One region of the Dyadobacter fermentans DSM 18053 genome, then DNA from elsewhere that is predicted to be linked to it. Evidence: riboswitches for the same ligand, from Rfam matches in the RefSeq annotation. Region 1 holds a riboswitch; the other holds the start of a gene.
What was found. Region 1 has a riboswitch for S-adenosylmethionine ahead of DFER_RS10085 (cysteine desulfurase family protein). Riboswitches for the same ligand answer to the same signal wherever they lie in the genome.
Positions count from the first base shown of each region.

Region 1 (15,299 bases):
GCAGGTTCAGTACATCGGCGGTTGGGTTGGGGTAAATTTTGGTATCAATCCCTTTCGCCAGGGTAACCGATTCGATGTGGCTGAATGCGAATGTGCCGTCGAGGTCAATCATTTTCAGGCGGTAGTAGCGTTTGGCGGAAGCACAGGCCATGGTGTCCAGAAACGAGTATGCATTGAGCTTGTGTGCATTCTCATGTGATTTCAGGTTACCAATTTCCATCCAGCTTTGGCCGTCGGTGCTGCGCTGGATTTCGAAGCGATCGCTGTTGATTTCCTCCGAGGTCGACCATTCCAGCGAGACATTTCCTTCGGCAGCTTTCGCCTTGAATGCCACCAGCGTGACGGGAAGTTGAGGATCTTTCAAAATCGTGTAGGACGACTGCGTGTACGCAGGCAGGAATCTCCACGGACCGTAAACTTGTCCTGTAAGCGCTTTCACAAGGTTGAATCTCGCCCGGGCGCGGATCTTTGTATCAAATCCCGGTTTGGTGATAAACGTTTTCAGCTCGCTGCCGCCTCCCGCAAGGTCTGCGTATTGCGACTGCTGACCCGAGAAATTGGTGCTGTTGCTGATATTCCCGTTGCCATAAAACGCGGTGCCTTCTTTTCGGGCCTCCCACACCAGACGTACCTTGCCAGATCCCAGGAAAGACCTTACATGTAGCCCGAAACCGAAGTCGTCTTTTTTGATCTGCAAATAGCTGATATTCGAGACAAGGTCGGAATTGTAAACGCGCAGGTTATTTTTCAATCCTTTCGCTCCCAGGTTTCCATGGTACACGAATGCCGCGCCGCCATCGATCGAGTTATTGAATATGCCGCTCGTTTCGAGATTATAATTGATCAGTCCGATCACGACGTCACTATAACCATCTCCATTGACATCCCCGGCGCCTGACACCGATACGCCCATACGTGCATCGGCAAAGTTGCTTTCAACCATTGCCGGGTTAGAAGGGCTCAATCCGCCAGGAGTGCCGTCGAATACGAATGCGGCCCCTTCATTGTTTTTGCCGTTATCGTGATCGGGCGCGCCTACCACTACGTCGCTGTAACCGTCACCGTTCAGGTCACCTGCGCCGGAAACCGCTGCGCCAAAATGTGCGTCGGGTTGCAAGCCTTTGAGCCGCAGGTTTCCGACTGTTTGAGTGCCTTGATTAGACCCGTAGTAGATAAAGGCTGCACCTTCACTTGAACCTGGTTTGTTATGGAAAAGCGGAGCGCCCACAACAATGTCGCTGAACCCGTCGGCATTCACATCACCTGCGCTGGATACCGAGAAGCCCATCATCGCACCCGCGTCGTTGGATTCAACCATGTACCATTTCTGGTTGTCGACTCCATCGTTGTCTCCGTAGAATACGAATGCCGCACCCTCAATGGCCTCGCCGTTGGATTGTTTCACTGCACCGGCGACCACGTCGTTGTAGCCATCGCCATTCACATCACCTGCCGAGGCAACAGAAAAGCCGAGCTGTGATTCCGCCTGGGTGCCTTCGAGTTTGGTGTAAAAATTGGTAATGCCCAGCGTACTCCCGGTGTGGACGAATGCGGCGCCGCAATTACTGCTGCCTAATTTGTCATACGACGGAGCTCCGATGATCACGTCGCGGATACCGTCCCCGTTCACGTCGCCTGCGCCTGCCACCGAGAATCCGAAGAACTCGTTCGTTTGCGTTCCTTCCAAAACCATGTTCCAGATGATGGAAACGCCACCCGGGCTACCGTGATAGATGAAAGCCGCACCATTGTCTGTCGTTGAAGCGTCGTAATATGGTACTCCTACGATCAGGTCTCCATAACCGTCCCCATTTATATCGCCGGCTGCTGATACCGACGTGCCGAAACCTGCATTCAATTGCCCGATATCGAGTTTCTGGTCGGCCACGGCCGGTACTCCCGACGGCTTGCCGTAGAAAATAAAGACTGAGCCCTCTTCTCCGGAGCCGTTGTCGTAATGCGGCGCGCCAACTGCGATGTCATTGAAACCATCGCCATTCAGGTCGCCTGCACCCGTTACCGAGTAGCCAAATTGTGCACCTTCCTGGCTTGTGCCGAGCATTACGTTCGGAGTGAGTGCAATGCTGGATGCCGAGCCGTGGAACACGAAAGCGGAGCCGTTGTCAATGCCTGTGCCAACGTCGTAAAGATTTGCACCTGTGATTACATCGCTGTAACCGTCACCGTTAACATCCCCGGCGCTCGCTACCGATATGCCCATTTGCGCCTCCGCCTGATCCGATTCGAGTATAGCAGACCGAAGACCGAAACCGATGGAGGCACCATGAAAAATGAATGCGGCACCTTCTTTCGACAATGCATTGGCATAGTCGGGTGCGCCCGCAATGACGTCAGAAAATCCGTCGCCGTTCACATCGCCTGCACATGATACTGAGGTGCCGAAACGTGCGAGTGCCTGATCACCCTCAAGCGTATCTTTGGGCATCCCGCTCACACCGCCGTTGGCAATCCCCTGGTAGGCAAAAGCGACGCCCTCGTCCTGTTCGCCATTGTCGAACATCGGGCTTCCTACCACTACGTCGCTGAGTCCGTCGGCGTTGTAATCACCGGCCGAAGCCACCGAAGTTCCAAGCCGTGCATCCTGCTGGTTGCTTTCCAGTGTTGTAATAGGATTGAGGTTGATTCCCAACGCGCCGCCGGTATGCACGAATGCTGCGCCTTCATTGGTTTCGTTATTGTCGTAGAGCGGTGCTCCGGCGATAACGTCGCTGTAACCGTCGCCGTTGACGTCCCCTGCGCCGGCGACCGAAGTGCCAAGGGCGGCATGGGCCTGGTTACTTTCGATCACCTGCGGTTGTGGTAGTAATCCATTGGCCGAGCCACGGTAAATGTAAGCTGCACCTTCGCGGATTTCGCCGTTGGTATAGCCCGGTAACCCCACGATCACATCGCTGAAACCGTCCTCATCCACATCGCCGGCGAGTGCCACGCTTTCACCCATCCGGGCGTTCATTACACCACTTTCCAGGGTATCGGACGGATCGGTGCCTACGCCGGATCCCGAACCGTAGTACACGAACACTGCACCCTCGAAAGACTGCCCGTTTTCATAATTGGGTGCGCCTACAATAATGTCGCTGAAACCGTCGCCATTGATGTCGCCGGCTGTCGATACTGCGTAGCCGAAGAGGATTTCGGAAACTTTTCCTTCCAGCTTCTCAAATGTAGAGGTCACGACGCCGGATGCAGAGCCGTAACACACGAATGCAGCGCCCTGGTCTTTAATGCCATTGTCATAACCCACAACGCCGAGGACGATATCGCTGAAACCGTCGCCGTTCAGATCGCCCGCCGTTTGAACCGAGAAACCCATATTATCACGTGCTGACGCGCCGAAAAGCTGCGTATTTGCATTGGCAGGATTGCCGTGTGCAATAATGGGATCGATGGTGACCGGAAATACCGCATTTTCCGTAGCAACGTTCAATGTGATTTCCAGTCCCTCCAAATGCATGGAAGAGGAAAGCGCTTTGCCGGTGGCGTCCCAGCATTTCAGGTCGGTGTAGGTGAGCCGCTGGTCTGGTGTATTGTCTTCTCCATAATAAAGGTCCAGGCCGGCATCGGAGGTTTTGACGGCCGATACTCCGCTCGCCTTCAATTTTACCTCGATTTGACGCGTGTTGGCGGGTGCGTTTTCAACGATGAAGTTCTGACGGATCCCTTCAGAATTATTGATAAATTCTTCGGTAAACCCGCCGTGTTTCAGCAGCAACCGGTTTTTGTCGATAATGCTGGCTGCCTGTTCGGCGGGCTCGTGCAGGAGCTTGCCGTCGGCGAAAATCCCTTCGGTGGCCAGCGAGATTTCGAACGGGTGGCGCTGGTTGATGCGGTTACGAAGCGAAAGCAGGCCGGGCTTGAAGTAGCTTCTGATGTTCTGCGTGCGGTTGGGGCTTTGCAGAATACCCGTTTTTTTGTCGACTGTGATGTTGTACTCGGCCAACGCGACCTGTTCAAAAAGCGACTGGTTTTCGGCGGCGTTTGCCGGTTGGCCGGCTGCCTTTCCTTTTAGTGCAGAAGCTGGACCGCCTTGCAGGGCCGGCAGAACGTACAATGCAAAGTAGAGCGAAGCAGCGAGGGCCAGACCGGCGGCCCAGGCGAAGTTTGAGCGATAATAGATTCTTCCCATAAGCGAAGTGTGTATTTGAATAAATGTAGTGATGGCTTTAATTCCGGGTTTAAATTATAATCAGACAACGGCCGGACAGGTAAAGAATGAGCTGGGTGCTGCTTAGGATGAGTGGACGGTAAATATGTTGTAAACGGAAAGAGGAAAACGTAAAGATTTGGCTTTCATCACAACGGCTCATGATGGTAGAGACGAGAAAAAAATGCAACCGCTATTTGCATTCATGAAATCTTTTATCAATCTTTGTCTATCGAATTTATAGATTTATTAAGAACGAAGGGAGAGGTTAGGCTCTGTGATCTTCTGGCAACCTGTGACTCGTCAAGGTGCCCCAACCTAATTCTATTGATAAATCTAAGAATCCAACCACGGATGTAAACTGGTAATGCATTGCAGATCCGGCTGTTTCAGGGCCTGGCGAAGCTGTGCATGACCGCCAACTTTGATCAACAACAAACCAGACGCACATGGAAATTTATCTGGATAATGCGGCTACAACCGCGCTGGACCCGGACGTGATCGAGGCGATTCTGCCTTTCCTGACTACAAATTATGCCAACCCGTCGTCGGCGCATGGCGCCGGGCGCCGCGTGAAAGAGGCCATTGACCAGGCGCGCCGCACCGTTGCCGGTCTGCTCGGAGCTTCGCCGGACGAAATCTATTTCACCGCCGGAGCCACGGAGGGCATCAATCTCGCATTGTCGGGCGCGATCCAGGCCTATGACCTGAACCACGTGCTCACGAGCCGGATTGAACATAAGGCGGTATTGGCGACATTGAAACGCCACGAAAAGGAAGGGGATATCGAAACCAGTTTTGTAAAACTCGACGAACGCGGCAATGTGGACCTCTATCATCTCGAAAACCTCCTGCGCGCAAACCCGCGGACGCTCATCGCGCTCATGCATGGGAACAATGAAATAGGTAATCTGACGGACATTCAGGCGATCGGCGTGCTTGCGCGGCGATACAATGCGGTCTTTTTTACCGATACCACCCAAACCATGGGCAAAGTGCGGTTCGATTTGCAGGACATTGATTTCCTGGTAGGTTCGGCGCACAAGTTTCATGGGCCGAAAGGTGCAGGATTTATATACATCAATAAAAAACACCACCTGAAACCGCTTATTTATGGCGGAGGGCAGGAAAGCGGCCAGCGCGGCGGCACCGAAAACGTAACAGGCATTGTGGGCCTCGCGAAGGCACTTGAAGTGGCTTACCGCAATCTGGATGAGAATCAGACGAAGATCTGTAAACTGAAACAATACCTGGTATCGAAGCTGGCAATCAGCGGCATTGAGGGTATTTGTTATAATGGTGAAAGTAAGTCGCTCGAAAACAGCGTTGCCAACGTGCTGAGCGTGTCGTTTCCCTGTTTGAGCACAGGCAGCCTGGTAGCTGGTTTGGACCAGATCGGCATTGCCGTTTCCGGCGGGAGCGCGTGTTCGGGCAGGGGCACGTCGCACGTGATCCGCGCGCTTGCGTGTGAGGCCGACAAGGAGAATGTCCGCTTTTCATTCAGCAAGTTCAATACTTTCGAAGAGCTGGACCGTGTTGTGGCGGCCATTGTGCGGATTTACGAATCCGATCCGCTGGTCGCGGCGGGAAAGGCCTGGAAAAACATTGCCAGCTGGGCTTTGGATAGTTCCGGGGGAGCCAGGCAATTCCAATTTTAACAAAATTTAATACAGCCTGCCGGCACCAATTGGCTCCCGCAGGCGTAAGGTAAGTAGAGCCGTGAAAGTTTACGGCCGATATTCTCAACAAACCACTTTAAACATCAGGACAACAATGAGCAAAACCTTTTTTCTCCGGATTATTTACCGGAATGCCGGGAATCTGCACAAAATTACGTCGAGTGTAGAATCCGTAAACGGGGCGAAGATCAGGCATCTCAATTTTATCAGCAAAGGCAAAAGTTTCGTGGGCGTGATCGCGTTCGAGGCGTCGCAACTGATCGATTTTGAGAAAATCATGACCCTGATCCGCCGTAACCGCGACATTTCAGAAGTCGAGAGAATTATGGATGCTTCCATGTGTTGATGCCCGCGATCAGAAGGTGATCCCAAACTGAAATCCTACCGTAACCGACGCCGGGTGGCCGTTCCCGAAGCGGAATGGCACCGGCACCGCGACGAAATAGCCACTATTCTTGTTTTTCTTCACGATTTTATTCAAAACCGGTGTGAAGCCATACCTCCCGGCCGTCTCGAATGCGGCGCGGCCAGCGAAGGTAAGCCCGGGTGCTAATGTCACTAATATGCCTGGGTGGAAAAGGAAGTTGGCCATCCTGCTGCTCCCGTTTTCAGCCCTTACCAGCGGCACAAACTCCGCCGAGAAGCCGATTTTCGGACTTTTCCAGATATTAATGCCTGTCGGCATCCCGACGATATAATAGGTATCAAAATTGGTAACTGTACCCTCGCTGCTGAATGTGACGATCGGGTGCAGAATGCCTACGTAACCAGCCATGCGCGGATATGAATGCGCGGGAGCGGTTGACGGGGCGGATTGCTGTGCCTGTTGCTGCGCGCGGGCGATGGTGCAGGCCGGTGAAACAAGCGTAAGAAGCGTAAAAAAGAGCTTTCCGGTTGAAAAACGGAACATAGACTTTGGTTTTAAAATGAATGCGGGTCAAAACCGCAATACAATTCTAAAAACCAATTACCGGGCAGGATAGAACGGATTTAACGTTTTGTATTTCCTTTACTTTTTCGGATGAATTTTCTGTATTCCGAGGGGGTTTGGCCCATATGCGCTTTGAAAACGCGGTTGAAATGGCTCTGATCCGAGAAACCCGTGAGGTAAGCGATCTCCGCCAGCGAATCTTCCGACGATTCGAGCAGTTGAATGGACTTTTCGATCCGCAGTTTCCGGATGTATTCTCCGAATGAAAGATTATCAAAATAACGCGAAAATTCCCTCGATAAATAGGCTGGGTTCACATCCAGTTCTTCGGAAGCGATCTTGAGGTTGAAGTTAAGATTGGTGTCGATGTGATCCTGAATGAGGTTTTTGAGGTCTTTGGTCCATGCCGGCACCTTCGATTTCTTCTCGTTCTTGTTGCTGATATATGTTTTATAAATCTGCAAAAGCAAATGCTCGGTCGGGCTTTGCGTGTGTTTTTCCTCACGTAAATGCGTCGCCCAGCTGTACAGCGCGTCGTAAATAAGCATTCCCTTTTCGAGTAACTCCTGGTCATCCTGCGTGTTGTGAGCCAGCCCGGCTGAAATAGCCCATAAGCCCGAGGATTGTCGCGCCAACGCATGGTCGTCCGTATCGGCGCCCCGCACTACCGGTGCCATTACCTGCAGGGCTGGATCTTTCAGTTCGTATTTTTTGATGAAATAATCGAACGTGCATTGATCGTCATAATGCGTGAACTCGACACCCGGGATATCGAACGGAGTCGCGTTCAGGGCGGCGGCCTGGGTCAGGACTTCGTTTTCGGGCACGTAAATAATTTGCGCTTTCGGGTCGATAAAGCGTCGGATAAGCCAGGGACAGGCGAGGCGGTCGATTTTCGGCCGCTCGCGGGTAATCCATTTCATATCAGCAGGTAGCAGTTACTTGTTTAGGTTTTCTGTATTGATGCAAATTAATTAACAGAACACTACCCAAAATCACTACCAACCCCGCGATTTGCATCATGGTAATCGTTTCGTGGGCGAAGAAAATGCCTAGCAACACCGCCACCACGGGATTTACGTAGGCATAGGTGCTCACCTTGGTGGCAGGCTGGACTTTCAAAAGCCACACATAAGCGCTGAAACCCGCAATGGAACCGAATACGATCAGGTAGGTCGTTGCCAGCCATGCATTCAGCGGGATTGCGGTGAGGTCAACCGACGTGTATTCACCCGTTAGCAACGTTCCGGGGATGAACGCAATGCCGGCCGCCAGCATTTGCCATGTCGAATTGACGGTGGCCGATTTGGAAACAGAATTATATTTTGAGTACAGCGAACCGCCCGCCCAGGCCATCGAGCCCAGCACGACCAGCGCCATCGCAAAAAGATCGCGGCCGCTGTTCAGCGACGACATTGTGGCCATTATTTTCTCATAAAAGAGCAAGATCACGCCGGCAAAACCGACCACCAGGCCGAGAATTGTCGATTTGTTGCTCAGGTTCTCCGACCATTTCGGCTTATCCAAAAGCACAAACCACAGCGGCGCCGACGACACCATGATCGCCACCATCGCGCTAGGCAGGAATTGTTCCACCCAGATCACCACGCCGTTACCCACAAAAAGCAGCAGCAAACCCGTTATGAGGGCGGGCTTCATTACTTTCCAGGAAAATACCTGTTCGCCTTGCAAAAGGCTCCATCCGAGCATCAGCAGGCCGGCGATGATGAAGCGGAATGCACCCAGGAAGAATGGCGGAAAACCCTCCAATGCCCTCTGAATGAAGAAGTAGGTTGATCCCCAAACGATGTAAACGGTGGCGAATGCCAGTACCACCATGAATGTTGAAGGAGTTTTTGTAGACGTTTGCATGGCTATTTCATTTTTCAGGTATAACGATTTGTTGCTCTTCCTTGACCGTTTCGAGGACGATCGTGGTCCGTGTGGATGTGATGTTTTGTATCCGGCTGAACTTGTTGCGCATCAGCTCCATCAGTGATGCAGAATCGGCCGTGCGGACTTTTACCATATAGCAATCTTCGCCCGCAATGTGGTGAACCTCTTGTACTTCCGGAATTTTGGCCAGCTCCTTCGCGGTGTTGTTGCTGCCCATCCCTTCCGACGATTTCATGGCAATGAATGCCAGTAGCGTCTGCCCCAATGCTACCGGACTGATCCGCGTGGTATATTTCACGATCACCTGCTTCTGTTCCAGTTTTTTGACGCGTTCCAACACCGCTGAGGGAGCCATTTCAAGCTCGCGCGCGAGGTCGGCGTTGGTGATGCGGCCATTCTCCTGCATAAGGCGCAGAATGCTCAGGTCGGTCTTGTCGAGAACGATATCTGATCCGTTCATTATTCTGTGAAATAGGATTAGGATAGAATTATATTCAAAAATAGTACTTATATTTTGAATATAGTTCAGTCAATACAATGTGTTGTACCTAAAAGTTCGTCGCAATGCCGGATTTCTCGAATTTTCTTCGACATAACCGGAAAATAACTGCTGATCCTACGGAACGTGGTCATTTCTCATCTTTGTACTATTCCAAATCCTAATTAACACACGCATGAACCGACTAATAATGAGTCTGTTGAGTACTGTATTATGCACCGGCACTGCCATTGCGCAAATAGATACCAAAGCAACGCCGGAAACCGCAGCGCTCTACAGGAACCTCAAAAAGCTTTCTGAACAATACATTCTGTTTGGCCACCAGCACGCTATCGAATACGGGCACGGATGGTCGGGCGATGCGGAACGGTCGGACGTGAAGTCGGTTACGGGCTCGCATCCGGCTGTGATAGGCGTCGATTTGATGGGCCTTTCGGGCCGTCCGGCGGAGGAGATCGCCAAAACGGCGGCTGCATTGCGGAAAAATGTGGTGGATACCTATAATCGAGGAGGGATCACGACGGTGGCCTGGCATTTTGCCAATCCAGCCTCCGAAGGCGGTTTTTATTGGAAAGATGGTGTATCAAAACCCGCCATGTCGCTGATCAAACCCGGCGGATCGCATCACGAAAAGTACAAGCTGATACTGAAAACGATAGCCGATTTTGCCCACTCCGTAAAAGGAAAGGACGGGACGCTGGCACCCATGATTTTCAGACCGTTTCACGAATTTGATGGCGACTGGTTCTGGTGGGGCAAGGGGCACACCAAACGCGAAGACTTTATCGCCGTCTGGCGGTTTACCGTATCCTATCTCCGCGATCAAATGGGCGTTCACAACCTCATTTACGCGTTTTCGCCCGATAATAAGTTCACTTCGGAATATGAATTTCTCGAACGCTACCCGGGCAACGAATGGGTGGATATGGTGGGAATGGACAACTACGGTGATTTCGGCCGCGACGGGAAATACAACCTCGAAGCCGGCTCGAAGAAGCTCAAAATTGTATCGGAATATGCCCAGAAAGCCGGCAAACTCGCCGCATTCACTGAAACCGGCCTCGAAAGCATTCCTAACCCGACCTGGTGGACCGAGACATTGCTTAAAACATTGAAAACCGAAAAACTGCAACTCGCCTACGTGCTCGTCTGGCGCAACGATTCCAAAAGCCCCACCCATTTTTACGCCCCCTTCCCCGGGCAGATCAGCGCTGCCGACTTCGTAAAGTTTTATCACGATCCTTACACGCTTTTCGAGAAGGATTTGAAGGAAGTGTATCGGTAATGCTTCGCGTTTGATAATTTGGCGATTGCCGTTCGCACAAGGGGTAAGGATTTGATTGGATTTTTCATTGTGATTTGTGGAAAGTTTCACAAACGAGTATCGCCATGACAATCAAATTCCCGATCCTCATCCTGCTGACATCTGTGCTGATCCTTTCCGGCTGCGATAGGAAGAAAGAGCCTGTTGCTGAGCCTGTTGTACCAGAATTTAACATTCTTCCAGCAACTTTACACCCGTTGGGCGGAGTGATCGAAAGTTTTAGCATCCACATCGAGCGCATTGGGAACATTCCAATTGAAGAATATGGTGTGACATATGCTTTTCTGGAAAGCCCAACGGCGCAGAATCCGCTCGGCAATGGTAAGAATGTAGTATTTACCCAGCCAATGAAGGAAGGGGATATTCAGCAAACGATAAAGCTTGGGTTTCCGAGTAATACCCATTTTTTGATTTACGGAGCCTACGTGAAAGCGAAAGATGGCCGCGTGTTTCGTTCAACAGAGCAATTCGATTTGAACTATTAATCCTGCACAACCCGCTCCTGAAACTTCCGGTTGATCAAATGATGATTGAACAGCTCCACCAGATCAATCAGGACGGTGTTTGGGTCGTTGGCGTTTAGATAGGCGCGTACTTTTCGGATGAAGTCGTAGAGCGGCTCGTAGTATTTATGGCCGGTTTCTTCCTGGAAGTCCTGGATCGTGAATGCATTGCCCTTTTTAAGGATCATGTACACGGCAATGAAGAAATAGGAGATCGGCAGCTTACTTCCTTCAAGCACCGTGCCGCTTTGCAGCGTGGTGCGGAACCGGCATTGCTTGCATTGAAACTGCTGCTTCGGCGCGAGCCAGTAGTGATGCGTGCCGCTGCATTTCTTGCAAATGATCCCACGCCGTAACCTGAAATCCCTGAATGCCTCTGTCGCGATGGTTTCGTTCTTATAAATATCGATCAGATTGCCCGCTTGCATAGTGAAATGATAGAATGAGAAGTCCAAATCTAACAAAAAAGATGATATAATATTTAGTCTATCGAATTTATATACAATATTTTTAGTGGTAAGCTGCCAGATCGGTCAATCCACGAATTCTATTAAAACGATAGATAAATATGCCGAATTTTAATTGGCTATATGGTTTAAATGGAAAATATTATTCCTGGTGTTTGGTAAATGAAAACAGTATCTAGGTATAAGCTACGGAGACCTGCGGTCTTGGGGAACGGATGCGAAAAAGGCTGGTGGCAGATTGTGTGGTTCTTTAAATGCCTGATTTATAGTTCACGTATGTTTGTGATCGTTAATCGGGCCGCGCCAGCGAAATGCCCGATGGCGCCATCCAGCTCGTTTTTCAATAATAATCAAATACAGAATGGCCAAGTTAAACCAAAATCAAACTGCACTCGGTGACGTGGCAGCACGGCAATTGGCGATCGCGACCCGGACGGTCCCTCAGTTCGAGGCGATCACACCGCGCTGGCTTACGCATTTGCTGAACTGGATTCCCGTAGAGTCCGGCGTGTACCGCCTCAACAAAGTGAAAGAAGGAAGTACCGCCGAAGTAGATTGCTCCCGCCGCGATGAACGCGAACTGCCGCATACATTTATCGATTACGTCGAAAATCCGCGCGAGTACAACCTTACCGCCGTGCAGACCGTGCTTGACGTCCATACCCGCGTGTCGGATTTGTACAGCAAGCCGTATAACCAGATCAGCGAGCAGCTTCGCCTGACCATTGAAAGTATTAAGGAGCGCCAGGAAAGCGAGCTGATCAATAATGCCGAATATGGATTACTTTCCAGCATATCCGCCAAACAGAAAATTTCGACCCGCCTTGGCCCGCCGACGCCGGACGATCTGGATGATCTTTTGACGAAAGTGTGGAAGGAACCCGGTTTCTTCCTTTTGCATCCGCAGGCGATCGCCGCGTTCGGTCGCGAGTGTACGCGCAAGGGTGTTCCGCCACCGACCATCTCGCTTTTCGGTTCACAATTCATTACATGGCGAGGCATTCCACTGATTCCCTCCGATAAAGTGCCCATTGAAAACGGCAAGACGAAAATCCTGCTGCTGCGTACCGGCGAAAGCCGCCAGGGCGTAGTGGGGTTATACCAACCAGGCCTGCCGGGCGAGCAGTCGCCGGGACTTTCGGTGCGGTTTATGGGCATCAACGACAAGGCTATTGCCTCGTACCTGGTGTCGCTTTACTGCTCACTGGCCGTGCTGGTCGACGATGCGATTGCGATTTTGGAAGATGTAGAAATCGGTAACTACCATGAGTACAAATATTGAAGGATTTCCGGAAGGGCTGCCAGACGGCATCCCAAATGGTTTCCCAGACGGTTCTTCGGTCAATTCGCCCGATGCCGGCGCTTTGGAACGGCTCGCCAACGAGCTTTTCAAAGCTATGCCGGGCGAAATGCCGTCGCCCGCATTCTCGCCGCATTTGGAAGACCATCCGAGGGCGCAAAAAATGCTGGGTATCATTCAGCAGGAGTTCGATCGCGGGCAATCGCATTCGTCGGGGCATCAGCGTTTTCATGGCTGGGAATCGCATTCGTCGGGATATCAGCGTTTTGATCGCGGCCCTTCGCACGGACATCAGAACTTTGATCTGAATGAACCGCAGACCAGCCTGCCCGACCCGCATTTCACGGATGGCAAGGTGCCGCCATCGGCTGCGGGAGTAGGGGTGTCGCCGGGCGATGCGTTGCCCTCTTACTATTTTTTGAATGAAACCTTTGCCGAAAAGCCGCATATTCCGGGTGCTTCCAATTTTTTGCCGCATAGTTTTTCACCGTTTTCGCTGGGTAATATACATGTTGGCAGCGACCGTGACCAGCTGGGGCGTGCCGTTCAAAGCCCGATCGGGCGCATTCCGTTTGACGTAAACCGCGTCCGGGCCGACTTTCCGGTGTTCAGGGAACGGGTGAATGACAAACCGCTTATCTGGTTCGATAATGCGGCAACTACCCAGAAGCCGAAACAGGTGATCGACCGGATCAGCTATTTTTACGAGCACGAGAATTCCAACATCCACCGCGCCGCGCACGAGCTCGCCGCCCGCGCCACGGACGCCTACGAGGCCGCGCGCGAGAAGGTGAGGGCATTTGTGAATGCACGCTCGGTGAACGAGATCGTGTTTACGAGGGGAACCACCGAAGCCATTAACCTCGTGGCCAAAACCTGGGGCGACCAGAACCTCCATGCGGGGGACGAAATCATCGTAAGCCACCTCGAACACCACGCCAACATTGTTCCCTGGAAGCAATTGGCGGACAAAAAAGGCCTGGTACTGCGCGTGATCCCCGTCGACGACGACGGCCAGATCCTGCTCGATGCATACGCAGGCTTGCTGAACTCCAAAACCAAACTCGTATCGTTCACTCAGGTTTCCAATGCATTGGGAACGGTGACGCCCTCGTCGGACATCATCCGCATGGCCCATGCGGCCGGTGCGAAAGTGCTCCTCGACGGCGCGCAGTCGGTGTCGCACATGCGGACGGACGTTACCATGCTGGATTGCGACTGGTTTGTATTCTCGGGGCACAAGGTATTCGGGCCAACGGGAATCGGTGCATTATATGGAAAGGAAGACATTCTCAATGCCACACAGCCGTGGCAGGGTGGGGGCAATATGATCGTGGACGTCACATTTGAGCACATCCGATACCACAACGCACCTTCCCGATTCGAGGCGGGTACCGGCAATATTGCCGACGCCGTGGGGCTGGGTGCCGCATTGGATTATGTGAACCGGCTTGGCATCGAAAACATTTATAATTACGAGAGTTTCCTGCTCGAATATGCAACAGGCCTGATCAAACACGTTCCGGGCCTGCGGCTGATCGGCACGGCGAAGCACAAAGCATCGGTTTTGTCATTCGTTTTGGATGGGTATAAAACCGAGGAAGTCGGTGCGGCGCTGAATAAGGAAGGCATCGCCGTGCGCTCAGGCCACCATTGTGCGCAGCCCATTCTCAGGAGGTTCGGCCTTGAAACGACGGTGCGTCCTTCGCTGGCATTTTACAACACCTGTGAGGAAATTGACGTACTGATAGGCACGCTGCACCGGCTCGCAGCAAGCGGCAGGGGCCGCAGAGCATAAGATTCCGCATTCACGCATGTCATCACTCATTGATCTTCTAAAAAAAACGCATCATGCCGAGTGGGAGGCGACTCCCTCCTGGCATGATGCCACCGCCTGGCTCGACAGCCTGATCCACTTTCTCTTCCCAAGCAATCATTTGCCCAAAAAGACCTCGTATGAAGGTATTTTGAAGAAAAATCAGATCGATCTGGAAAACATCCTGCTCAGCTATCTCGACCCGAAAAAGATCGCCATCGAACAAAAAGTGGCCTCTTTTTACGACGAGCTCGAAACGATTTACAAAAACCTCCGCCTCGACGCCAGCAAAATTTACGAGTATGACCCCGCGGCCACGAGCGTGAACGAGGTGATCGTTTCGTATCCGGGCTTTTACGCCATTGCCGTGTACCGCATTGCCAATTACCTGAGTATCCTGCAAATACCCGTGCTCCCGCGCATTCTCACGGAGTATGCGCATGGCAAAACGGGCGTCGATATCCACCCTGAGGCAACCATCGGCGTGCCGTTTATGATCGACCATGGAACGGGCATTGTGATCGGCGCCACTTCGGTGATCGGTCAGAATGTGAGCATTTACCAGGGCGTCACCCTCGGCGCATTGCAGGTTGCGAAGGAGCTTTTTAACACCAAACGCCACCCGACGGTAGGCGATAATGTGATCATTTATGCGCGCACGACCATTCTCGGCGGGGATACGGTCATCGGCGAAAACAGCGTGATCGGCGGTAGCGTGT
Region 1 covers NC_013037.1:2,483,960-2,499,258, reverse strand. The annotation lists gene DFER_RS10090 (FG-GAP-like repeat-containing protein) at 1-4,147, opposite strand, end outside; SAM riboswitch class I at 4,409-4,502, shown strand; gene DFER_RS10085 (cysteine desulfurase family protein) at 4,615-5,823, shown strand; gene DFER_RS10080 (hypothetical protein) at 5,939-6,190, shown strand; gene DFER_RS10075 (hypothetical protein) at 6,200-6,754, opposite strand; gene DFER_RS10070 (chromate resistance protein ChrB domain-containing protein) at 6,835-7,698, opposite strand; gene DFER_RS10065 (EamA family transporter) at 7,700-8,647, opposite strand; gene DFER_RS10060 (Lrp/AsnC family transcriptional regulator) at 8,655-9,131, opposite strand; gene DFER_RS10055 (glycoside hydrolase family 26 protein) at 9,361-10,455, shown strand; gene DFER_RS10050 (hypothetical protein) at 10,560-10,979, shown strand; gene DFER_RS10045 (transposase) at 10,976-11,425, opposite strand; gene DFER_RS10040 (family 2A encapsulin nanocompartment shell protein) at 11,826-12,746, shown strand; gene DFER_RS10035 (family 2A encapsulin nanocompartment cargo protein cysteine desulfurase) at 12,730-14,562, shown strand; gene DFER_RS10030 (serine O-acetyltransferase) at 14,579-15,299, shown strand, end outside.

Region 2 (15,299 bases), 800 kb from region 1:
GGCGTGGAGTGGCTCTCGGGCGACATGTTCATCAGTGCCTTGATTTCCTCAAAACGATTATTGGTGCGGACCGTCACGCTTCGGGCTTGAAACCCATCGGCTTGCGCCGTAATCCGGTAGCTTTCGTGCGGCGGGAGCTCTACATTGTAAACGCCTCCGACGGTTTTGGTATGCGCCACCAGCGAGTCGTTCGCCGATTTGCGGACGTGCACTTCGGCGTCGTTCACGGGTTTCAGGCTGCGGCCGTCATATACCCGGCCGGTTACCATTGCGAGGTTTTTGTTTCGGGCAGGCTCCGGCTTTTCCTCCACGAGCTGCTCTTTTTCAGGCTCTTCTTTCTTGGCGACCGGTTCTTTAAAATTTTTGGCGATCGTTTGATAGCTCCGGCGAACGAATACGGGCGTCATCACGCGGTCGTACAGGCGGATGAGTGCAATGGTGCCGGCGCCGGACTCGTTGCCGGCAATGAGGTCGTCCTGAAACATGTTCAACACCTGGTCGGCGTCCAGCATGCCTTCGGTGCCGGGGTCTTTGAACTCCACTTTCGAAAGGCCATTAATGTACATCTTAATGGTTTTGGTTTCGTGGTCGCGCGAGTAGACATAATGCACATACTGGTTTGCGCGCACAGGTGCTTTTTCGCTCACCGCGAAATCGTAAAAATTCAGTTTGCCGTTATAAATGTAGGTTCCGTAGTCGCTTTTGCGGTTTTTAAAGTCGAGCACGCGTTTCCAGCTGTCGAGTTCCGTGAGTTTGAAATAGATCTCGACCGTGAACGATTTGTTGAGAAAACCCTTCGTTTCGGCATTGTTGAATTGCAGGCCGCTATTTTTTTCAAAAACATAAATGGACCGGGAAAGGTAATCGGAGCCGGGGATCTGTTCCTTGATGATCTGCCCGGCCTGGCCCACGGGTTTCAGCGCCGGGCCGCCGCTTTCAATCGGCAGCAAACCATTGTTGAAATCATAGGTCCATTGATTTTGGGCATGCGTGTGGAGCGCCGGGGCACAAAGCAGCGTGGCAAACACCGCCCGCAGCGCATTTTTTTTGTTAATCATACCCAAAAATATAAAAAGTGGGGGCGGAAGCCGAGGTACAACTAGTAATTTTGGCTGGTTATTATTCTTGCGTGTGAAAAACATCGGTATCGGTCTTCTCTTTTCCATTCTCTGGTCGTCGGCGTCGGTCGCAACGAAATTCGGCGTGCAATCTGCACCTCCTTTGATACTGGCAAACGTCCGGTTTTTTATCGCCGGTATATTGCTGCTATCATTTTCGTACCTGTTTGCCAAAGATAAGGCCTACCGGTTGCCCCGAAAAACCGAATGGAAGCAATTGGCATTGTTCGGTTTTCTGAATACAACGTTCTACCTGGGGCTGTACGTGTATGCAATGAAATATACCGCGGCCGGAATCGGCAGTCTGGCGGTTTCCACCAATCCGCTGATCATCGTGCTGCTGTCGTCGTGGTGGCTCAAACGGAAGCCCCGGGCAGAGGAATGGACAGGCATTGTGCTGGGAATGGCGGGCGTGGCTGTGGCAACATATCCCTTGCTTGCCGACAGTTACACCACGCTCGGTGGTGTTATCCTGCTGCTGATCAGCATGGTGGCTGTGTCGGCTGCGAGCGTTTACTACGCTACGGTTCGATGGGAGCTGCCCAATCTGCTCATCAACGGCTGGCAGGTGTTTTTGGGCGGCGCATTCCTGCTGCCGGTCACATTGCTCGTGAGCGATTTCAGCACCACCCGGTTGGATACGATGTTCTGGGGTTCGGTATTGTGGCTTAGCCTGGCCGTATCGATCGCCGGACTTATCTGCTGGTTCTACCTGCTCCGGCTCGACACCGTGAAGGCATCCCTTTGGCTTTTCCTCTGTCCTTTGTTCGGATTTTTCTTCGCATGGTGGCTCATGGGCGAACCGGTAACGATCTACACCGTTCTCGGAACGGTGCTCGTAGTGGCCGGGCTGTACGCCGGACAGCGTACAAAATTCGCGGGCCGCGCCTAGCTGGTATGCACCTAGCCGGCCGCGCCTGGCCGGTAGCACCTAGCCGGCCGCGCCTAATCTACCAGTATTTCGCCTTTGAGGTATAGTTTTGCCTGGCCGCCGATGAATACGCGTTCGCCGTCCAGCTCGCATTTCAGAAAGCCGCCGCGGCGTGATAGCTGACGGGCATTGAGTTTCGTTTTGGACAGTTTTTCGGCCCAGTAGGGGATGAGCGTGGTGTGCGCGGAGCCGGTCACGGGATCTTCGTCAATGCCCGATTGCGGCGCAAAGAAGCGAGACACGAAATCGACCTCGTCGCCTGCCGCGGTCACGATCACACCGCGTGCGGGGATCGTGGACAGGATGATAATGTCAAAATCAAGGTTCTTAACCACTTCTTCCGATTCAACCACGACCAGATAGTCGGTTTTCCCTTTGTATACTTCCAGGAGCGTTGTGTTTTTGAGGCTTTCTACCAGCCCCGGAGGCGGCACGGCGATGTGGTATTGATCCACGGGGAAGTTCAATGTAAGCCAGTCTTCCTTGCAATCGACGGTGAGCACGCCGCTCCGCGATTCGAATTGGATCGAGTGCCCTTCGTAATTCTGAATATTAAAAATCACATAAGCGGCCGCGAGCGTGGCGTGGCCGCAGAGGTCCACTTCAACGGCAGGGGTAAACCAGCGGATGTGGAATCCGGACTCGGTCGGGACGTAAAATGCGGTTTCGGCAAGGTTGTTTTCAGCGGCGATGGCGAGCATCGTTTCCTCGGGCAGCCATTGTTCCAAAGGCACTACCGCGGCAGGGTTTCCACCAAACAACTTGTCCGTAAAAGCGTCGATTTGGTATATGGGAAGTTTCATGAAGTCAAATGGGCTTGGTTACGGCAAGGTATTAAAAATATCTGCTAAGGGAAGATTTTCTTATTGATTTTTAATATTATTTATTGGAAAATGGATAGAAGAACGGGCGGCATGCAACCAGGCGCCGCTACCGTTTTCTGTTTTTCATCCGGAGATACACGCCGTTGGTCCAGCCAAAGCCTTCCTGGATTTCATACTCACCGCCGCCGGCAAGCAGGTTCGTGTCGGATACATTGTATTTTTCGAGCATCTTGCCCGAATGCCTGAATTCTTTCTCGATGAGCGAGAGCCATTCGTCGCTTAGTTCATTGGCCGTGCGGTGGAAATTGTAGTTCCGCAATCCCTTGTAGGCGATCCATTGCAGCGGAGCCCAGCCGTTAGGGGCATCCCATTGCTGGCCGGTACGCACCATGGTGGTGAGCAGCCCGCCCGATTTCAAAAAGTTGAGACGAATGTATGCCCGCACATAATGCGAATGCGGTTTTGGGGCGAGTTTGAAAAACAATGGAAAAGTACCCGCAATGGTGATCGCCTTGGTAAAATTCCTTTTTTTGAAATCGTAATCCATGTAATAATGCCTGGATTCGTCCCAGAAATAGGTCTGAATGGCGATGTTCCGCTGGCGCGCCTTTTCCTCGTAAAGCAAATGCATCCGGCGATTGTCGCTTAGCAGGTAGGCCTCGGCGATGGTCTTTTCGAGGTGGTACATCAGGCAATTCAGGTCGATCGGCAGGATGTCCGTCGTGTGAATGCTGGTGAAATCTGTTTCATCGGCAAACCAGCGGCTGCTGAAATCCCAGCCCGACTCGGCCGCGGCGCGGATGTGCCGGTACAGTTCGTCGGGCGCGGTGCCGTGCGCCTCGCTGGCCTCGCGTGCCAGGTCGGTGTCCTCGCCGTACGATTCCGGCCGGGGCGTCGCCTTATCGTCCCAATAGCGGTTCAGCACCACGCCGTCGGGCAGATGTACCACCCGGCGATGGGCTGTGAAAGGTTCGCCGGGCTCGTGGCCGCCATCCATCCAGTAGTCGTACTCCTTCTGCATTTGCGGCAGGTATTTTTTCAATACTTTTTTACCCTCCATATCGCTGAACAGCCGCACCATGAGCGAGAAGAACGGGGGCTGCGAGCGGCTCAGGTAGTAAGTCCGGTTGGCCGTCGGAATGAAGCCCAATGTATCCACCAGGTAGGCGAAGTTATTAAGCATATTCTCGATCAGCTCCGCCCGCCCCGACTCTTTGAGCCCGAGCATGGTAAAGTAGCTGTCCCAATAATATATTTCCCTGAAACGCCCGCCCGGCACCACGTACGGGTAAGGCAGGGGAATCAATGAGCCACCGCGCTCCTGGTTTTCGGGCTGGCGCGTGAGTACCGACCAGAGCTTGCCCACATGTTCGGAAACAGGCTCGCTTCTGTCGGACACAAAATCACACACGATATGCGCCGGCATCCTGAAATGCCCCCGAATAAAGGTGTCCATATTGAACTCGGGCAGGTGCTTTTCGCGGTGATACCGTTCGATAATCAGCACCGGATCTTCCAATGGGATCGCATCGGCGAATGTTTTGGAATCAGAGAAAATGTGGCTGCACTGCACGTCACGGAATAGCGTTCCGTACAACTCTTCTGGAGAGATGTGAGGCTGGCCATAGGTAAATGAGGGAGCAACAAAACCGTACAAAACAAACTGACTTTAAAGGGTTTCCAAAATAGGTTTATTTAACCTCTGTAAAACTGAGTTTTGGTAATAACATCGCATTCTCAATGAGTTTGATCTGAATCCCGAGGATACCAGCCTCGGCATTCACGTCTATCTTCTCCGTGTCGTCGGTAGGCTTGTGGTAATCGTCGTGGCCGCCGGTATGGAAAAACAGCACCGGGATTTGTTTGGCATAAAACGAACCGTGATCGGAGCCGCCGCTGCCGGCATTATCGGTAAAAAACTTCGTATCGCTTTTTAGATCTTTAAAAACGACCGGCCATTCCGCACTCGTGCCATAGCCGCCAATGCCCACGCCGCGGTTAGGGTCGTACCGACCGATCATATCCATGTTGGACATAAAGTTGATTTCAGCCAAAGGCAATGTCGGGTTATTGACAAAATAACGCGAGCCAACGAGCCCCAGTTCTTCCGCACCGAATGCGATGAAAAGGAAATTATAGGGTTCCTTTTTGTCATTTCCGCAAAAATACCGCGCCAGTTCGAGCAAACCGGCCACGCCGGAGGCATTATCGTCGGCGCCGTTGTGGATCTGGCCTTCGGGCTTGTCGGCCTTCGAACTGCCCTGCCGGCCGAGGCCAAGGTGGTCGAAATGAGCGCCTATCACGATGGTGTACTGCGCGCCGTTGTCGAGAAATCCGATCACGTTCCGGGCCTCGCGAACACTATCGGGGACCACTATGCGTCTGATTTTCGCCGTGAAAGGCTGGTAGTAACCGTCGGTGCCTTTGGGTAAAAGCTGGTACTTTTTGAATTGTTTCGCCACATATTTTGCGGCCTTTTCATTTTCCTTGCTGCCGGTGCCGCGGCCCTTCATTTTATCGGACGCTAGGTAGGAAATGTGTTTGCGGATGATTTCCGGTGAGGGTGTTACGGACTGTCCAAATGCCTGCACAGCGCCCATTACGAGCAGCAGACTGTGAAAAAAGATTCTCATTACATTAAAAATAGTTAAGAGGCAAAGATACGCCTCCGCGCTTCCGGACATGGCCGCGGGGCGACAGAATTTTCGCATTTATTTGTATTTTCAGGCATCCCGGCTTAATATTGCAGCATCAATCAATTGCTTCCCTGAACGGCGGTTGATTTATAAAGAAGAGGCGAGAGAATGGGCTCAACGAACCTCTGGCAACCTGCTACCACATCGGAGAAAGGTGCTAATTCCCACCTAAGTTATTAGGAGATATAAACTCAATTCGTGTGCTCTTACAGTTAGAAATTTCCGTAAGCCGATTGGCTTTAGTCTCGCAGCTGCAACCGAAAATCTGTATTTCGGCTGTCAATTTTACCATGTGTTGAATTTAACCACCTGCTGTGGCTCTATGCAAGCGGAACAGAAGACATTTAAATACCCCTATCCCTACGCGCTCGAGATGGGCGGCGAATTGCCGGGATTTGAACTCGCATACACTACCTACGGAGAAAGGAACGCCAGCGATACCAACATCGTGTGGATTTGCCACGCGCTCACTGGCACCTCCAATGCCACCGATTGGTGGGACGGACTGGTAGGAGAGGGTAAGTATTTCAATCCCGAACAGCATTTCATTATTTGCGCCAATGTGCTAGGCTCGGCTTACGGCTCCACGGGGCCGTTGTCGGTGAACCCGCGCACCAACGAGCCCTACTACCGCAATTTTCCGACCATTACTGTTCGCGACGTGGTGGGAACGCTGGATTTACTCCGGCAGGAATTGTCGATCAGTAAGATCAAAATCTGCATTGGCGGCTCGCTCGGCGGGCAGCAGGCGCTCGAATGGGCGGTTGAAAAGCCGCATTTGTTCGATGAACTAATCCTGATCGCGTCCAACGCCCTGCATTCGCCCTGGGGCATCGCATTCAACGAATCGCAGCGGATGGCCATCCAAGCCGACCCGACTTATACCGACGAAAGCCCCGACGCGGGCGCCATGGGCATGCGTGCCGCTCGCTCAATCGCATTGCTTTCGTACCGCAATTATGATACCTATAACTTTACGCAAGCCCGCGACAATCCCGACCAGATCGACGATTTTCGCGCATCGTCGTACCAGCAATACCAGGGCGATAAGTTTGTAAAACGGTTCAATGCATTCTCCTACTGGGTTTTATCCAAAATCATGGACTCTCATAATGTAGGCCGCAACCGCGGTGGCATTGTGCACGCGCTCGGGCTTGTGAAGGCCAAAACGCTCGTGCTCGGCATTAAATCCGATTTGCTTTTCCCGCTTTCGGAGCAGCAATTTCTGGCCCGGCACATTCCCGACGCAGCTTTCCAGGAGATAGACTCGCTGTACGGCCACGATGGCTTTCTGATCGAATACAAGCAATTGACACAAGTGATCCGGGCATGGCAGGAAACGAACGGCCAGCTGCAAATGGCCCGCATTCGTTAATGCATGGATATTACATTAAAAGTAAAACTCCCGACCGGTAACCGGTCGGGAGTTTTGCTTTTAATGTATTCCAAAAAACCTTACTTTGAAAGGCTCAGCAACAGCTCGGGTTCGTTGGTGGTAATGTAATCCACGTCCTTTTCGAGGAAGTATTTCAAATCTTCTTCGCTGTTTACTGTCCACACGTTGGTAGTCAGCTTTTTCTGGCGCATTGCGGGGATGTAATCTTCTTTTTTCTTCAAAACGGTATAGTGGTAGTCGATGCCATCGAGGCCGGCTGCCTGGATTTCGTCGGGCGTTTTGTCTCCGTTCAGATATTCCACGTGCGCTTTCGGCGCGAGTTCTTTCACTTTCAGGCACACATCCCAGCTGAATGCAATGTAGTCCGTGATTTTTTCGACTTTCATTTTCTTAACCAATTCCACGCATTTGGTCGCCAACGCAAGCGAGCGCTCCTTACTGATCTTCGATGTTTTGATTTCGAGGATCAAACGCGTTTTCTTCTGCTTCGAACCCGCTTTCAGATAAGCCTCCAACGTAGGCAGCTGCTCGCCATTAGCCAGTTTAATTTTTGAAAGCTCGGCTGAATTTGTCTTTTCGATGTCCGTTCCCTGAATGGAATGGTCGTGCAAAACATACAAAACCGAATCGGCCGACATGTGCACGTCAAACTCGCTGCCATAGCAGCCCAGCTTGATCGCGTGTTCCAGCGCACCGATCGAGTTTTCGGTTGCGCCGGTATTTTTCCAGGCGCCGCGGTGCGCGATCACCTTGTTTTTCTTTTGTGACATACCATCCATCGACACCAGGCTCATCAGCCCGATTGCAAGCATTAAAAATCCTTTTTTCATTGTATTCAAATTAAACTTCACTTTAAAAGATAGTTTTCGGCTCATTTTACCCCATACGGGCTATCAGCTGCGAAATTAAGGCAAGATCATCCGGCATTTGTTAGCAGAATATTAAGTTATGCCAATGCCCCATGCGGCTTCACGGTGAGGATTACCATTTTTGAAGTAGGCGTGTTGCTCTTCTCGGCCACGCTCGTGATCGGCACCAGCACATTGGTCTCGGGGAAATAGGTCGCCGTGCATTGCTCGGGAATCGGGTATTCGACCACCACAAATTGATGCGCTACCCGCTCGATGCCGTCGAAATGGTTGTGCAGATCCACCAGGTCGCCGTTTTGCAGGCCGCGTTCCTGTATGTCCTTGCTATTCATCAAAATGACGCGCCGCTCGTTGTAAATGCCGCGGTAGCGGTCGTTGAGGCCGTACACGGTGGTGTTGAACTGGTCGTGACTGCGGATGGTCATCATCATCAGCTCGCCCGGTTTGAGAACTGGTGTTTCGGGGGCGGCAATGTGGAAATGCGCTTTGCCGCTCGGCGTGTCAAACGCCCCGGAACGGTTGCAATTGGGCAAATAAAAGCCTCCCGGCTGCCTTACCCGCTCATTGTAATCGGCGAAACCGGGAATGGTGCGTTCGATATCGTTGCGGATGAGGTCGTAATCCGCCGCATATTTGTCCCACGATACGTTGCTGCGTGTTCCCAAAGTGGCTTTGGCCAGCCTGCACACAATTTCCGGTTCGCTCAGCAAATGCTCAGAAATCGGCGTGAGCACGCCGCGGGATAACTGGATCACGCCCATTGAATTTTCACACGACACAAACCGGTTTTCATCGCCGCGCATATCCTTATCGCTCCGGCCGAGGCAGGGCAATATCAATGCCTCCTGGCCGTGCACGAGGTGGCTGCGGTTGAGTTTGGTCGAAACGTGGACGGTGAGCTCGCACTTTTGAAGTGCCGCGGCGGTAAACCGGGTATCCGGCGTTGCCGAAAGGAAATTGCCTCCCAGGGCAAAAAACACCTTAGCTTCGCCCGCATGCATGGCTTTAATGCATTCTACAACGTCGTAGCCATGTCCACGCGGCGGCGCGAAATGGAAGTTTCGTTCGATCGAATCCAGGAATTTCGCGGTGGGTCGCTCAAAAATACCCATCGTGCGGTCGCCCTGCACATTGCTATGCCCGCGAACTGGACACGTGCCAGCACCGGGCTTGCCGATACTGCCTTTAAGCAAGAGTAAATTGACGATCTCTTTGATGGTCGCGACGGCATTTTTATGCTGCGTAAGCCCCATCGCCCAGCAGGCTATAACCTTGCTTTTCCCCGCAAGCACACGCGCGGCTTCCTGCACCTGCGCGAATGGCACACCTGCCTCTGCGGCGAGTTGCTGCGCATTGTACGCTTTCAGGTCTTCCAGATATTCGGCGCAGCCTTGTGTGTTTTGTTGGATAAATTGCTGGTCGAACACAGTACCAGGGTTCTTTTCTTCCTCTTCCAGCAAGAGCAGCGTGATCGCTTTCAGCAACGCCATGTCGCCATTGATCTTCACTTGCAGGAAAATATCCGTGAGCGAGGAGTTGAGGCCCAGTACGCCGGCGACGCGCTGCGGGTTGTTGAATCCCATGAGGCCGGTTTCGGGCAGCGGGTTAATGGAAATGATCGTCGCGCCGTTGGCTTTGGCCTTTTGCAGCGCTGTCAGCATCCGCGGATGGTTGGTGCCGGGGTTCTGGCCGAGGATCATGATCACTTCGGCGTGGTAAAAGTCGTTGAGCGTCACCGAACCTTTGCCGATCCCGAGTGATTCGCCCAATGCCGTTCCGCTGCTTTCGTGGCACATATTGCTGCAATCGGGCAGGTTGTTTGTGCCGAATTCCCGCACGAAAAGCTGGTACAGGAATGCCGCTTCGTTGCTGGTGCGGCCCGACGTGTAGAACACGGCCTCATCCGGCGACGCGAGCTTGTTCAGCGCCGTGCCGATCCGTGCAAAAGCGGCGTCCCAGGTAATGGGCTGGTAATGGGTGCCGCCGGCAGGCAGGTACATCGGCTCCGCAATGCGGCCTTTGCCGCCGATCTCATAGTCGGATAGTTTGCCGAGTTCTTGTACGGAATGCCGCGAGAAGAATTCCGCCGTGAGTTTTTTGGCGGTAGCTTCCTCGGCCACTGCGCGGGCGCCGTTTTCACAATACTCGGCAATGCCCGAGCGCTCGTCATCCGGGTCGGGCCAGGCGCAGCTTGGGCAGTCGAAGCCGCCTTTCTGGTTCAGATTGAGAAGCGCTTTCATGCCGCGCTGAAAACCCGCCTCGCCGACGGTCATTTCCAATGCGGAAACTACTGCCGGAATGCCTGCGGCTACTTTTTTGATCTCGCCTTTCTTTAAACCGGTCAGTTTTTCCGGGTTTTCGGCTCCTGGGATCGGATTTTCGGACATGGCTCAGCAGGTTTTAGGGTTGTCGTAATTGTCGGACTGGTCCTCGTTGACGTTATCCAGGCATTTAAAATCCTTTTCGATCAGCATATATAACGAATCACCGTTGGCGAGCGGCATATTTCCTTCAAAACCGACAGTGTCGTTCGCGGCCCAGCCGGCGAGCAGCCCTTCCGGCACTTCGAGTGTCACCTTGTTTTGTTCAAAACGGGCATTCAACTCACTAACCGGCGATTTCTGTACGGCATAAATGAGCTGCGCCGGTCCGAAATCGGTCGTTTCTTCCAGGTAGCCTTCGTTTTCAAGCTTGCCCACTTCCGACTTCGATAGCCTGAAACGGACGGAGTTCCGGTGAATGCGAATTTTCATAGTTACAGTATTCGGTGATGACCGGTATAAATGTTGAACTTGTCATGTTTAAGAAAACCCACCAGTGTAATCCCGCTCTCCTGCGCCAGCTGCACCGCCAGGCTCGATGGCGCACCGATTGCCGCCACGGCCCGGATGCCCGCCATGCTTGCTTTTTGAATGAGTTCGAAGCTCGCGCGGCCGCTGAGAAGCAATATATGGTTGTTGAGCGGAAGGCCATCGGTTAGTAATGCCGCACCGATGAGTTTGTCCAATGCATTATGCCGGCCCACATCTTCCCGCAGCATCAGGAACTGCCCCGAGCTGTCGAATAGCGCCGAAGCATGCAGGCCGCCGGTACTTTCGAATACATTCTGGTGATGATTAATCTGCCCGGGCAGTTTGTAAAGCGTTTCCGCTGCCAGCGTTAAATCGTCGTCGGTGCCATCGAAAACGGACCGGGTTTTAATGGCGTCGATGCTCGCCTTGCCGCACACGCCGCAGCTGGAAGTGGTGTAAAAGTTGCGTTCAAGCGATGCGAGTTGCGGCGCGAACCCTTCCGAGCATTGCACCACCACCCGGTTCTCGTCCAATGCTGAATGCGTAATGTGCCCGATCTGATCGCTGGAATGGATAATGCCTTCCGTAAACAAAAAACCGGCTGCCAGCTCTGGATCGTTGCCCGGCGTGCGCATGGTTACCGATATGCTTTTGCGCACTTTACGGCCGTCGGCCAGGTATTCGACCTGGATTTCCAGCGGCTCCTCCACGGCCAGGGCGTCGTCGAGCACCTCGGAATTGCTGCGGCCGATCCGCGTGATTTTATGGGTGATTATCGAGCTGCTCTCCATTTTGCATATCATTAATGTCCAACGCGCGCTTCGCTGCCCGGAAATCTTCCGGCGTATCAACGCTTATCATCGTTTTTTGCGACAAAGGCCGGTACTTTCCTGCACCATTCGCCCTCAGGAAATGCTGTAATGAATGCCTGCCCGCTGCAAATGCCTCTTTTAATGCTTTTCCGATTGATTTGGAATACCATCCCAATAACGGCTCGTAAAAGCCTTCATCATTGTAAAAGGCCGCGGCCGGTAAATCCTTCTCAATGGAATGCAGAAAATTCGCCATTTCGTCGGAGCTCAGGAATGGATAATCGCAGCCCGCCACGAGAAAGTCATTGTCGGGTAGCGTTTCCATCACGGATAGCAACCCTGTCATCGGGCCGGCGCCTGCGAATGCGGGCTGGTCTTCGAGCTTGTGGTAACGGGTATGAAAGGATTTGAACTGCTCTGCGTTGCAACTGATTATAACGCGTTCGCATAGTGGTACGAGCAGGTCGGCAACGTGTTCGTACTGAGGTTTTTGATCATATACCAAAAGACTTTTGTCGGTGCCCATTCTGGTGCTCTCACCGCCGCATATCACCAGTCCGTATAAGCTCATAATGGCATTTCAATGGTTTTAATAGGCCAAATATGCGTAACTTCCTTGTATGGAAATGGGGGATGTTAAAATATTACAGAAAAAGCCGATTTATCCGGTGAGCCCGGAGCTGCGTAAATACCTGCGTTTTTACCAGCGTGATGCCCGGCTGCCGGTGGCCTATCACGATTTGCTGAACTTCTACGAGTCGTTTCCGGTGACTGACAAAAACGGCAGGGATACGCTGTGGGAAAGTCCGCTTTACCCGCCGCATGAGCTCGAAAGGCTGCATGCAGGGCTCAAGAAGGTGTACGCGATGCTCAAAGCCTCGGGTAACCTGCGCATTGTGGAGCACAAATACATCGATCGCATCGACTACTGCAAGTTTGGCAATTCCAATCCGTTCAGGGTCAAGATCGTGAACCGGCTGAATGATATTTACGATTATTTCTATGTGAAAAAAGCCGATTCGTCGCGCATTTACGGGCTGGAACTGGAAGAGATCTTTTCGCCAAACCAGGTCAACTATATCGTGGACGGCGAAACGCTCATCGAAGAGCACATTGCCGGCATTCCCGGCGACGAATTCGCCCGCACCCGTATGCGCGACCCGGACTATAACCCGATCCGTATCGCCAAAGAATTTGTGAAGTTCAACGAGCGATGCAAGATTACCCTGCTGGGCGATATGCGTTCTTATAATTTCGTGATGCAAATCACCCCCGATTTCGACGATTTCCAGTTCCGGCTTCGGGCAATCGACTTTGACCAGCAGTTCTACGAAGGGAACATCAAAGTATACATGCCTCAGTTTTTCAAGGAAAACCGGCCGTATGTGCAGCTGGCTATGGAATATCTGACCGACAAAACGGTGGTGCAATACCAGCAGGAAGAGCAATCGTCGATCATGTACCAGGCCAAGGCGGAGCGCCACCGTCTGCGCGACCTGCGGGATGTTTGCATTCGGGACAAAATCTCAACCGTCGATCACATTCACCAGCTGCGGGAAGGCCTAGCGCAGCACTATTCCGACCCGCATTACAACAAATGCGAAACCATGACGGAGATTATTGAGCTGAATATCAAGAATGTAATCCGGCAGGTGATCGCGTGAGCCAATTAATGCATACCTTTGCGGAACTGTACGGCGGCGAGCTGCTGTTACAATTTTTCAAATCTATCAAAATCGGAAGGCATTCAACCTTCGGCAGATTACTACAATGAGTAAACACGGACGCATTCTCGTCGCCATGAGCGGCGGCATCGACAGCTCGCTGGCAGCTGTTCTTCTCCACGAACAAGGTTATGAGGTCATCGGTATGACCATGAAAACCTGGGATTACGCCAGCAGCGGCGGTACCAAGAAAGAAACCGGATGCTGTTCGCTGGATTCCATCAACGACGCACGTAATATCGCGGTAGAGCTCGGTTTTCCGCATTATATTCTCGACATCCGCGCCGAGTTTGGTGACTACGTGATCGACCATTTCACAGGCGAGTACCTGGAAGGCCGCACGCCGAACCCCTGCGTGCTTTGTAATACCCACATCAAATGGGACGCATTGCTCCGCCGCGCCGACCGGCTCGATTGCGAGTTTATCGCTACCGGGCATTATGCCAATATGCAGTTCAATAACGGCCGCCATTATGTTTCCAAGGGGATAGATGCCTGGAAAGATCAAAGCTATGTGCTATGGGGTGTGTCGCAGGAAAGCCTGGCGAGGACCAAACTGCCGCTGGGGTATCTGCATAAAGCGGAGATCCGCGAAATGGCGCGTGAAAGAGGTTTTATTGACCTCGTTAATAAATCTGAAAGCTACGAAATCTGTTTCGTGCCGGATAACGACTACCGCGGCTTCCTGAAAAGACGCATTCCCGGACTGGAAGCGGAAGTAGCAGGAGGTAACTTCGTTTACGCGGACGGCACCATTGTCGGCAAGCATGAAGGCTATCCGTTCTACACCGTCGGCCAGCGCAAAGGCCTCGGCATTGCATTAGGCCGCCCGGTTTTCGTGACGGAAATAAGGAAAGATACCAACGAAGTTGTGCTCGGCGACATGCCCGACCTTTTCCGCGACGGCATGAATGTGAGCAAATTGAACCTTCAAAAATACGCATCCATCGAAAAGCCGCTGGAAACTATCACCAAAGTACGCTACAAACACGACGGCACCCCGGCGCTCATCGAGCAAACCGGCCCCGACCAAATCGTAGCCCGCTTCCACGACGGCGTAAACGGCATCGCGCCGGGACAGGCAGCCGTGTTCTATGAAGGCGACGATGTTGTAGGCGGCGGCTGGATCATGAAGAGTTTTCGGCAGGAGTGAGATGTAAGGCCAAAAAAAAACACCTGACGTGCTTAGAGGAGATGCAATCCAATGCCGGTTCAGGTGTTATTTAAAATATACGCTTTTTCTTGAATAGCGCGTACAACTGCTACTTTATCCGCTGCCTTACCGCCTCATACAACACCACCGAACTCGCCACCGACACATTCAGTGATTCCACTTGTCCGGCAAGGGGGATGCGTGCGCCGCTGTCGGCGAGGTCGATGAATTCTTTGGAAATACCGTCTTCTTCTGAGCCCATAATGATCACTGTTGGTACCGTAAAATCGATATCATAGAGTGATTTGTCGGTTTTTTCCGTACAGGCGATGATTTGCAGGCCGCTGTTGCGCAGGTAAGTGAGCGTTTCGTAAAGATTCGGCTCGCGGCAAATGGGCAGGAAGTTCAATGCGCCTGACGATGTTTTCATCGCATCGGCATTGATCTGAGCCCCGCCTTTCGTGGGAACAATGATCGCTTGTACGCCCGCGCATTCGGCTGTACGTGCGATGGCCCCGAAGTTGCGGACATCGGTAACGCGGTCGAGCAGAAGCAGGAGCGGGGTTTTGCCGTCCTCGTATACCTGCGTAAGCACATTGTGCAAAGGCATGTACTGGATCGGCGATACAAATGCGATGACGCCCTGGTGGTTTTTGCGCGTTACCCGGTTCAGCTTTTCAACCGGCACCCGCTGATAGGGAACGCCCAGTTCTTTGGCGAGTTTTTCGATCTCCGCGAGGCCAAACTCCCGCTGGATAAATAGCCGTTCAATTTCTTTTCCCGAACGAAGGGTTTCCAACACCGACTGTGTCCCAAAAACCATGTCGGCCTGGGACTGTTTGGGGGCTGGTTTTCTTACCGTATACTTCCGTTTCTCCATGCTTCTACTACTGGATACCAAATCGGCTGGTATTCGGCATAGCGAACCAGTTCATAATGATCATCCACAAATTGATTGTTTCTCCTGTTAAATGTAAAATTGAC
Region 2 covers NC_013037.1:3,285,019-3,300,317, reverse strand. The annotation lists gene DFER_RS13210 (OmpA family protein) at 1-1,058, opposite strand, end outside; gene DFER_RS13205 (DMT family transporter) at 1,132-2,010, shown strand; gene DFER_RS13200 (PhzF family protein) at 2,064-2,852, opposite strand; gene treA (alpha,alpha-trehalase TreA) at 2,980-4,470, opposite strand; gene DFER_RS13190 (M20/M25/M40 family metallo-hydrolase) at 4,565-5,506, opposite strand; SAM riboswitch class I at 5,654-5,761, shown strand; gene DFER_RS13185 (homoserine O-acetyltransferase family protein) at 5,892-6,944, shown strand; gene DFER_RS13180 (glycerophosphodiester phosphodiesterase) at 7,025-7,795, opposite strand; gene DFER_RS13175 (FdhF/YdeP family oxidoreductase) at 7,912-10,221, opposite strand; gene DFER_RS13170 (DUF7009 family protein) at 10,225-10,587, opposite strand; gene fdhD (formate dehydrogenase accessory sulfurtransferase FdhD) at 10,590-11,417, opposite strand; gene mobA (molybdenum cofactor guanylyltransferase) at 11,389-12,009, opposite strand; gene DFER_RS13155 (hypothetical protein) at 12,059-13,102, shown strand; gene mnmA (tRNA 2-thiouridine(34) synthase MnmA) at 13,209-14,315, shown strand; gene rlmB (23S rRNA (guanosine(2251)-2'-O)-methyltransferase RlmB) at 14,425-15,195, opposite strand; gene DFER_RS13140 (GWxTD domain-containing protein) at 15,171-15,299, opposite strand, start outside.
Region 2: it holds a riboswitch for S-adenosylmethionine, as region 1 does, so the genes downstream of both, DFER_RS13185 (homoserine O-acetyltransferase family protein) here and DFER_RS10085 (cysteine desulfurase family protein) in region 1, are expected to answer to the same signal.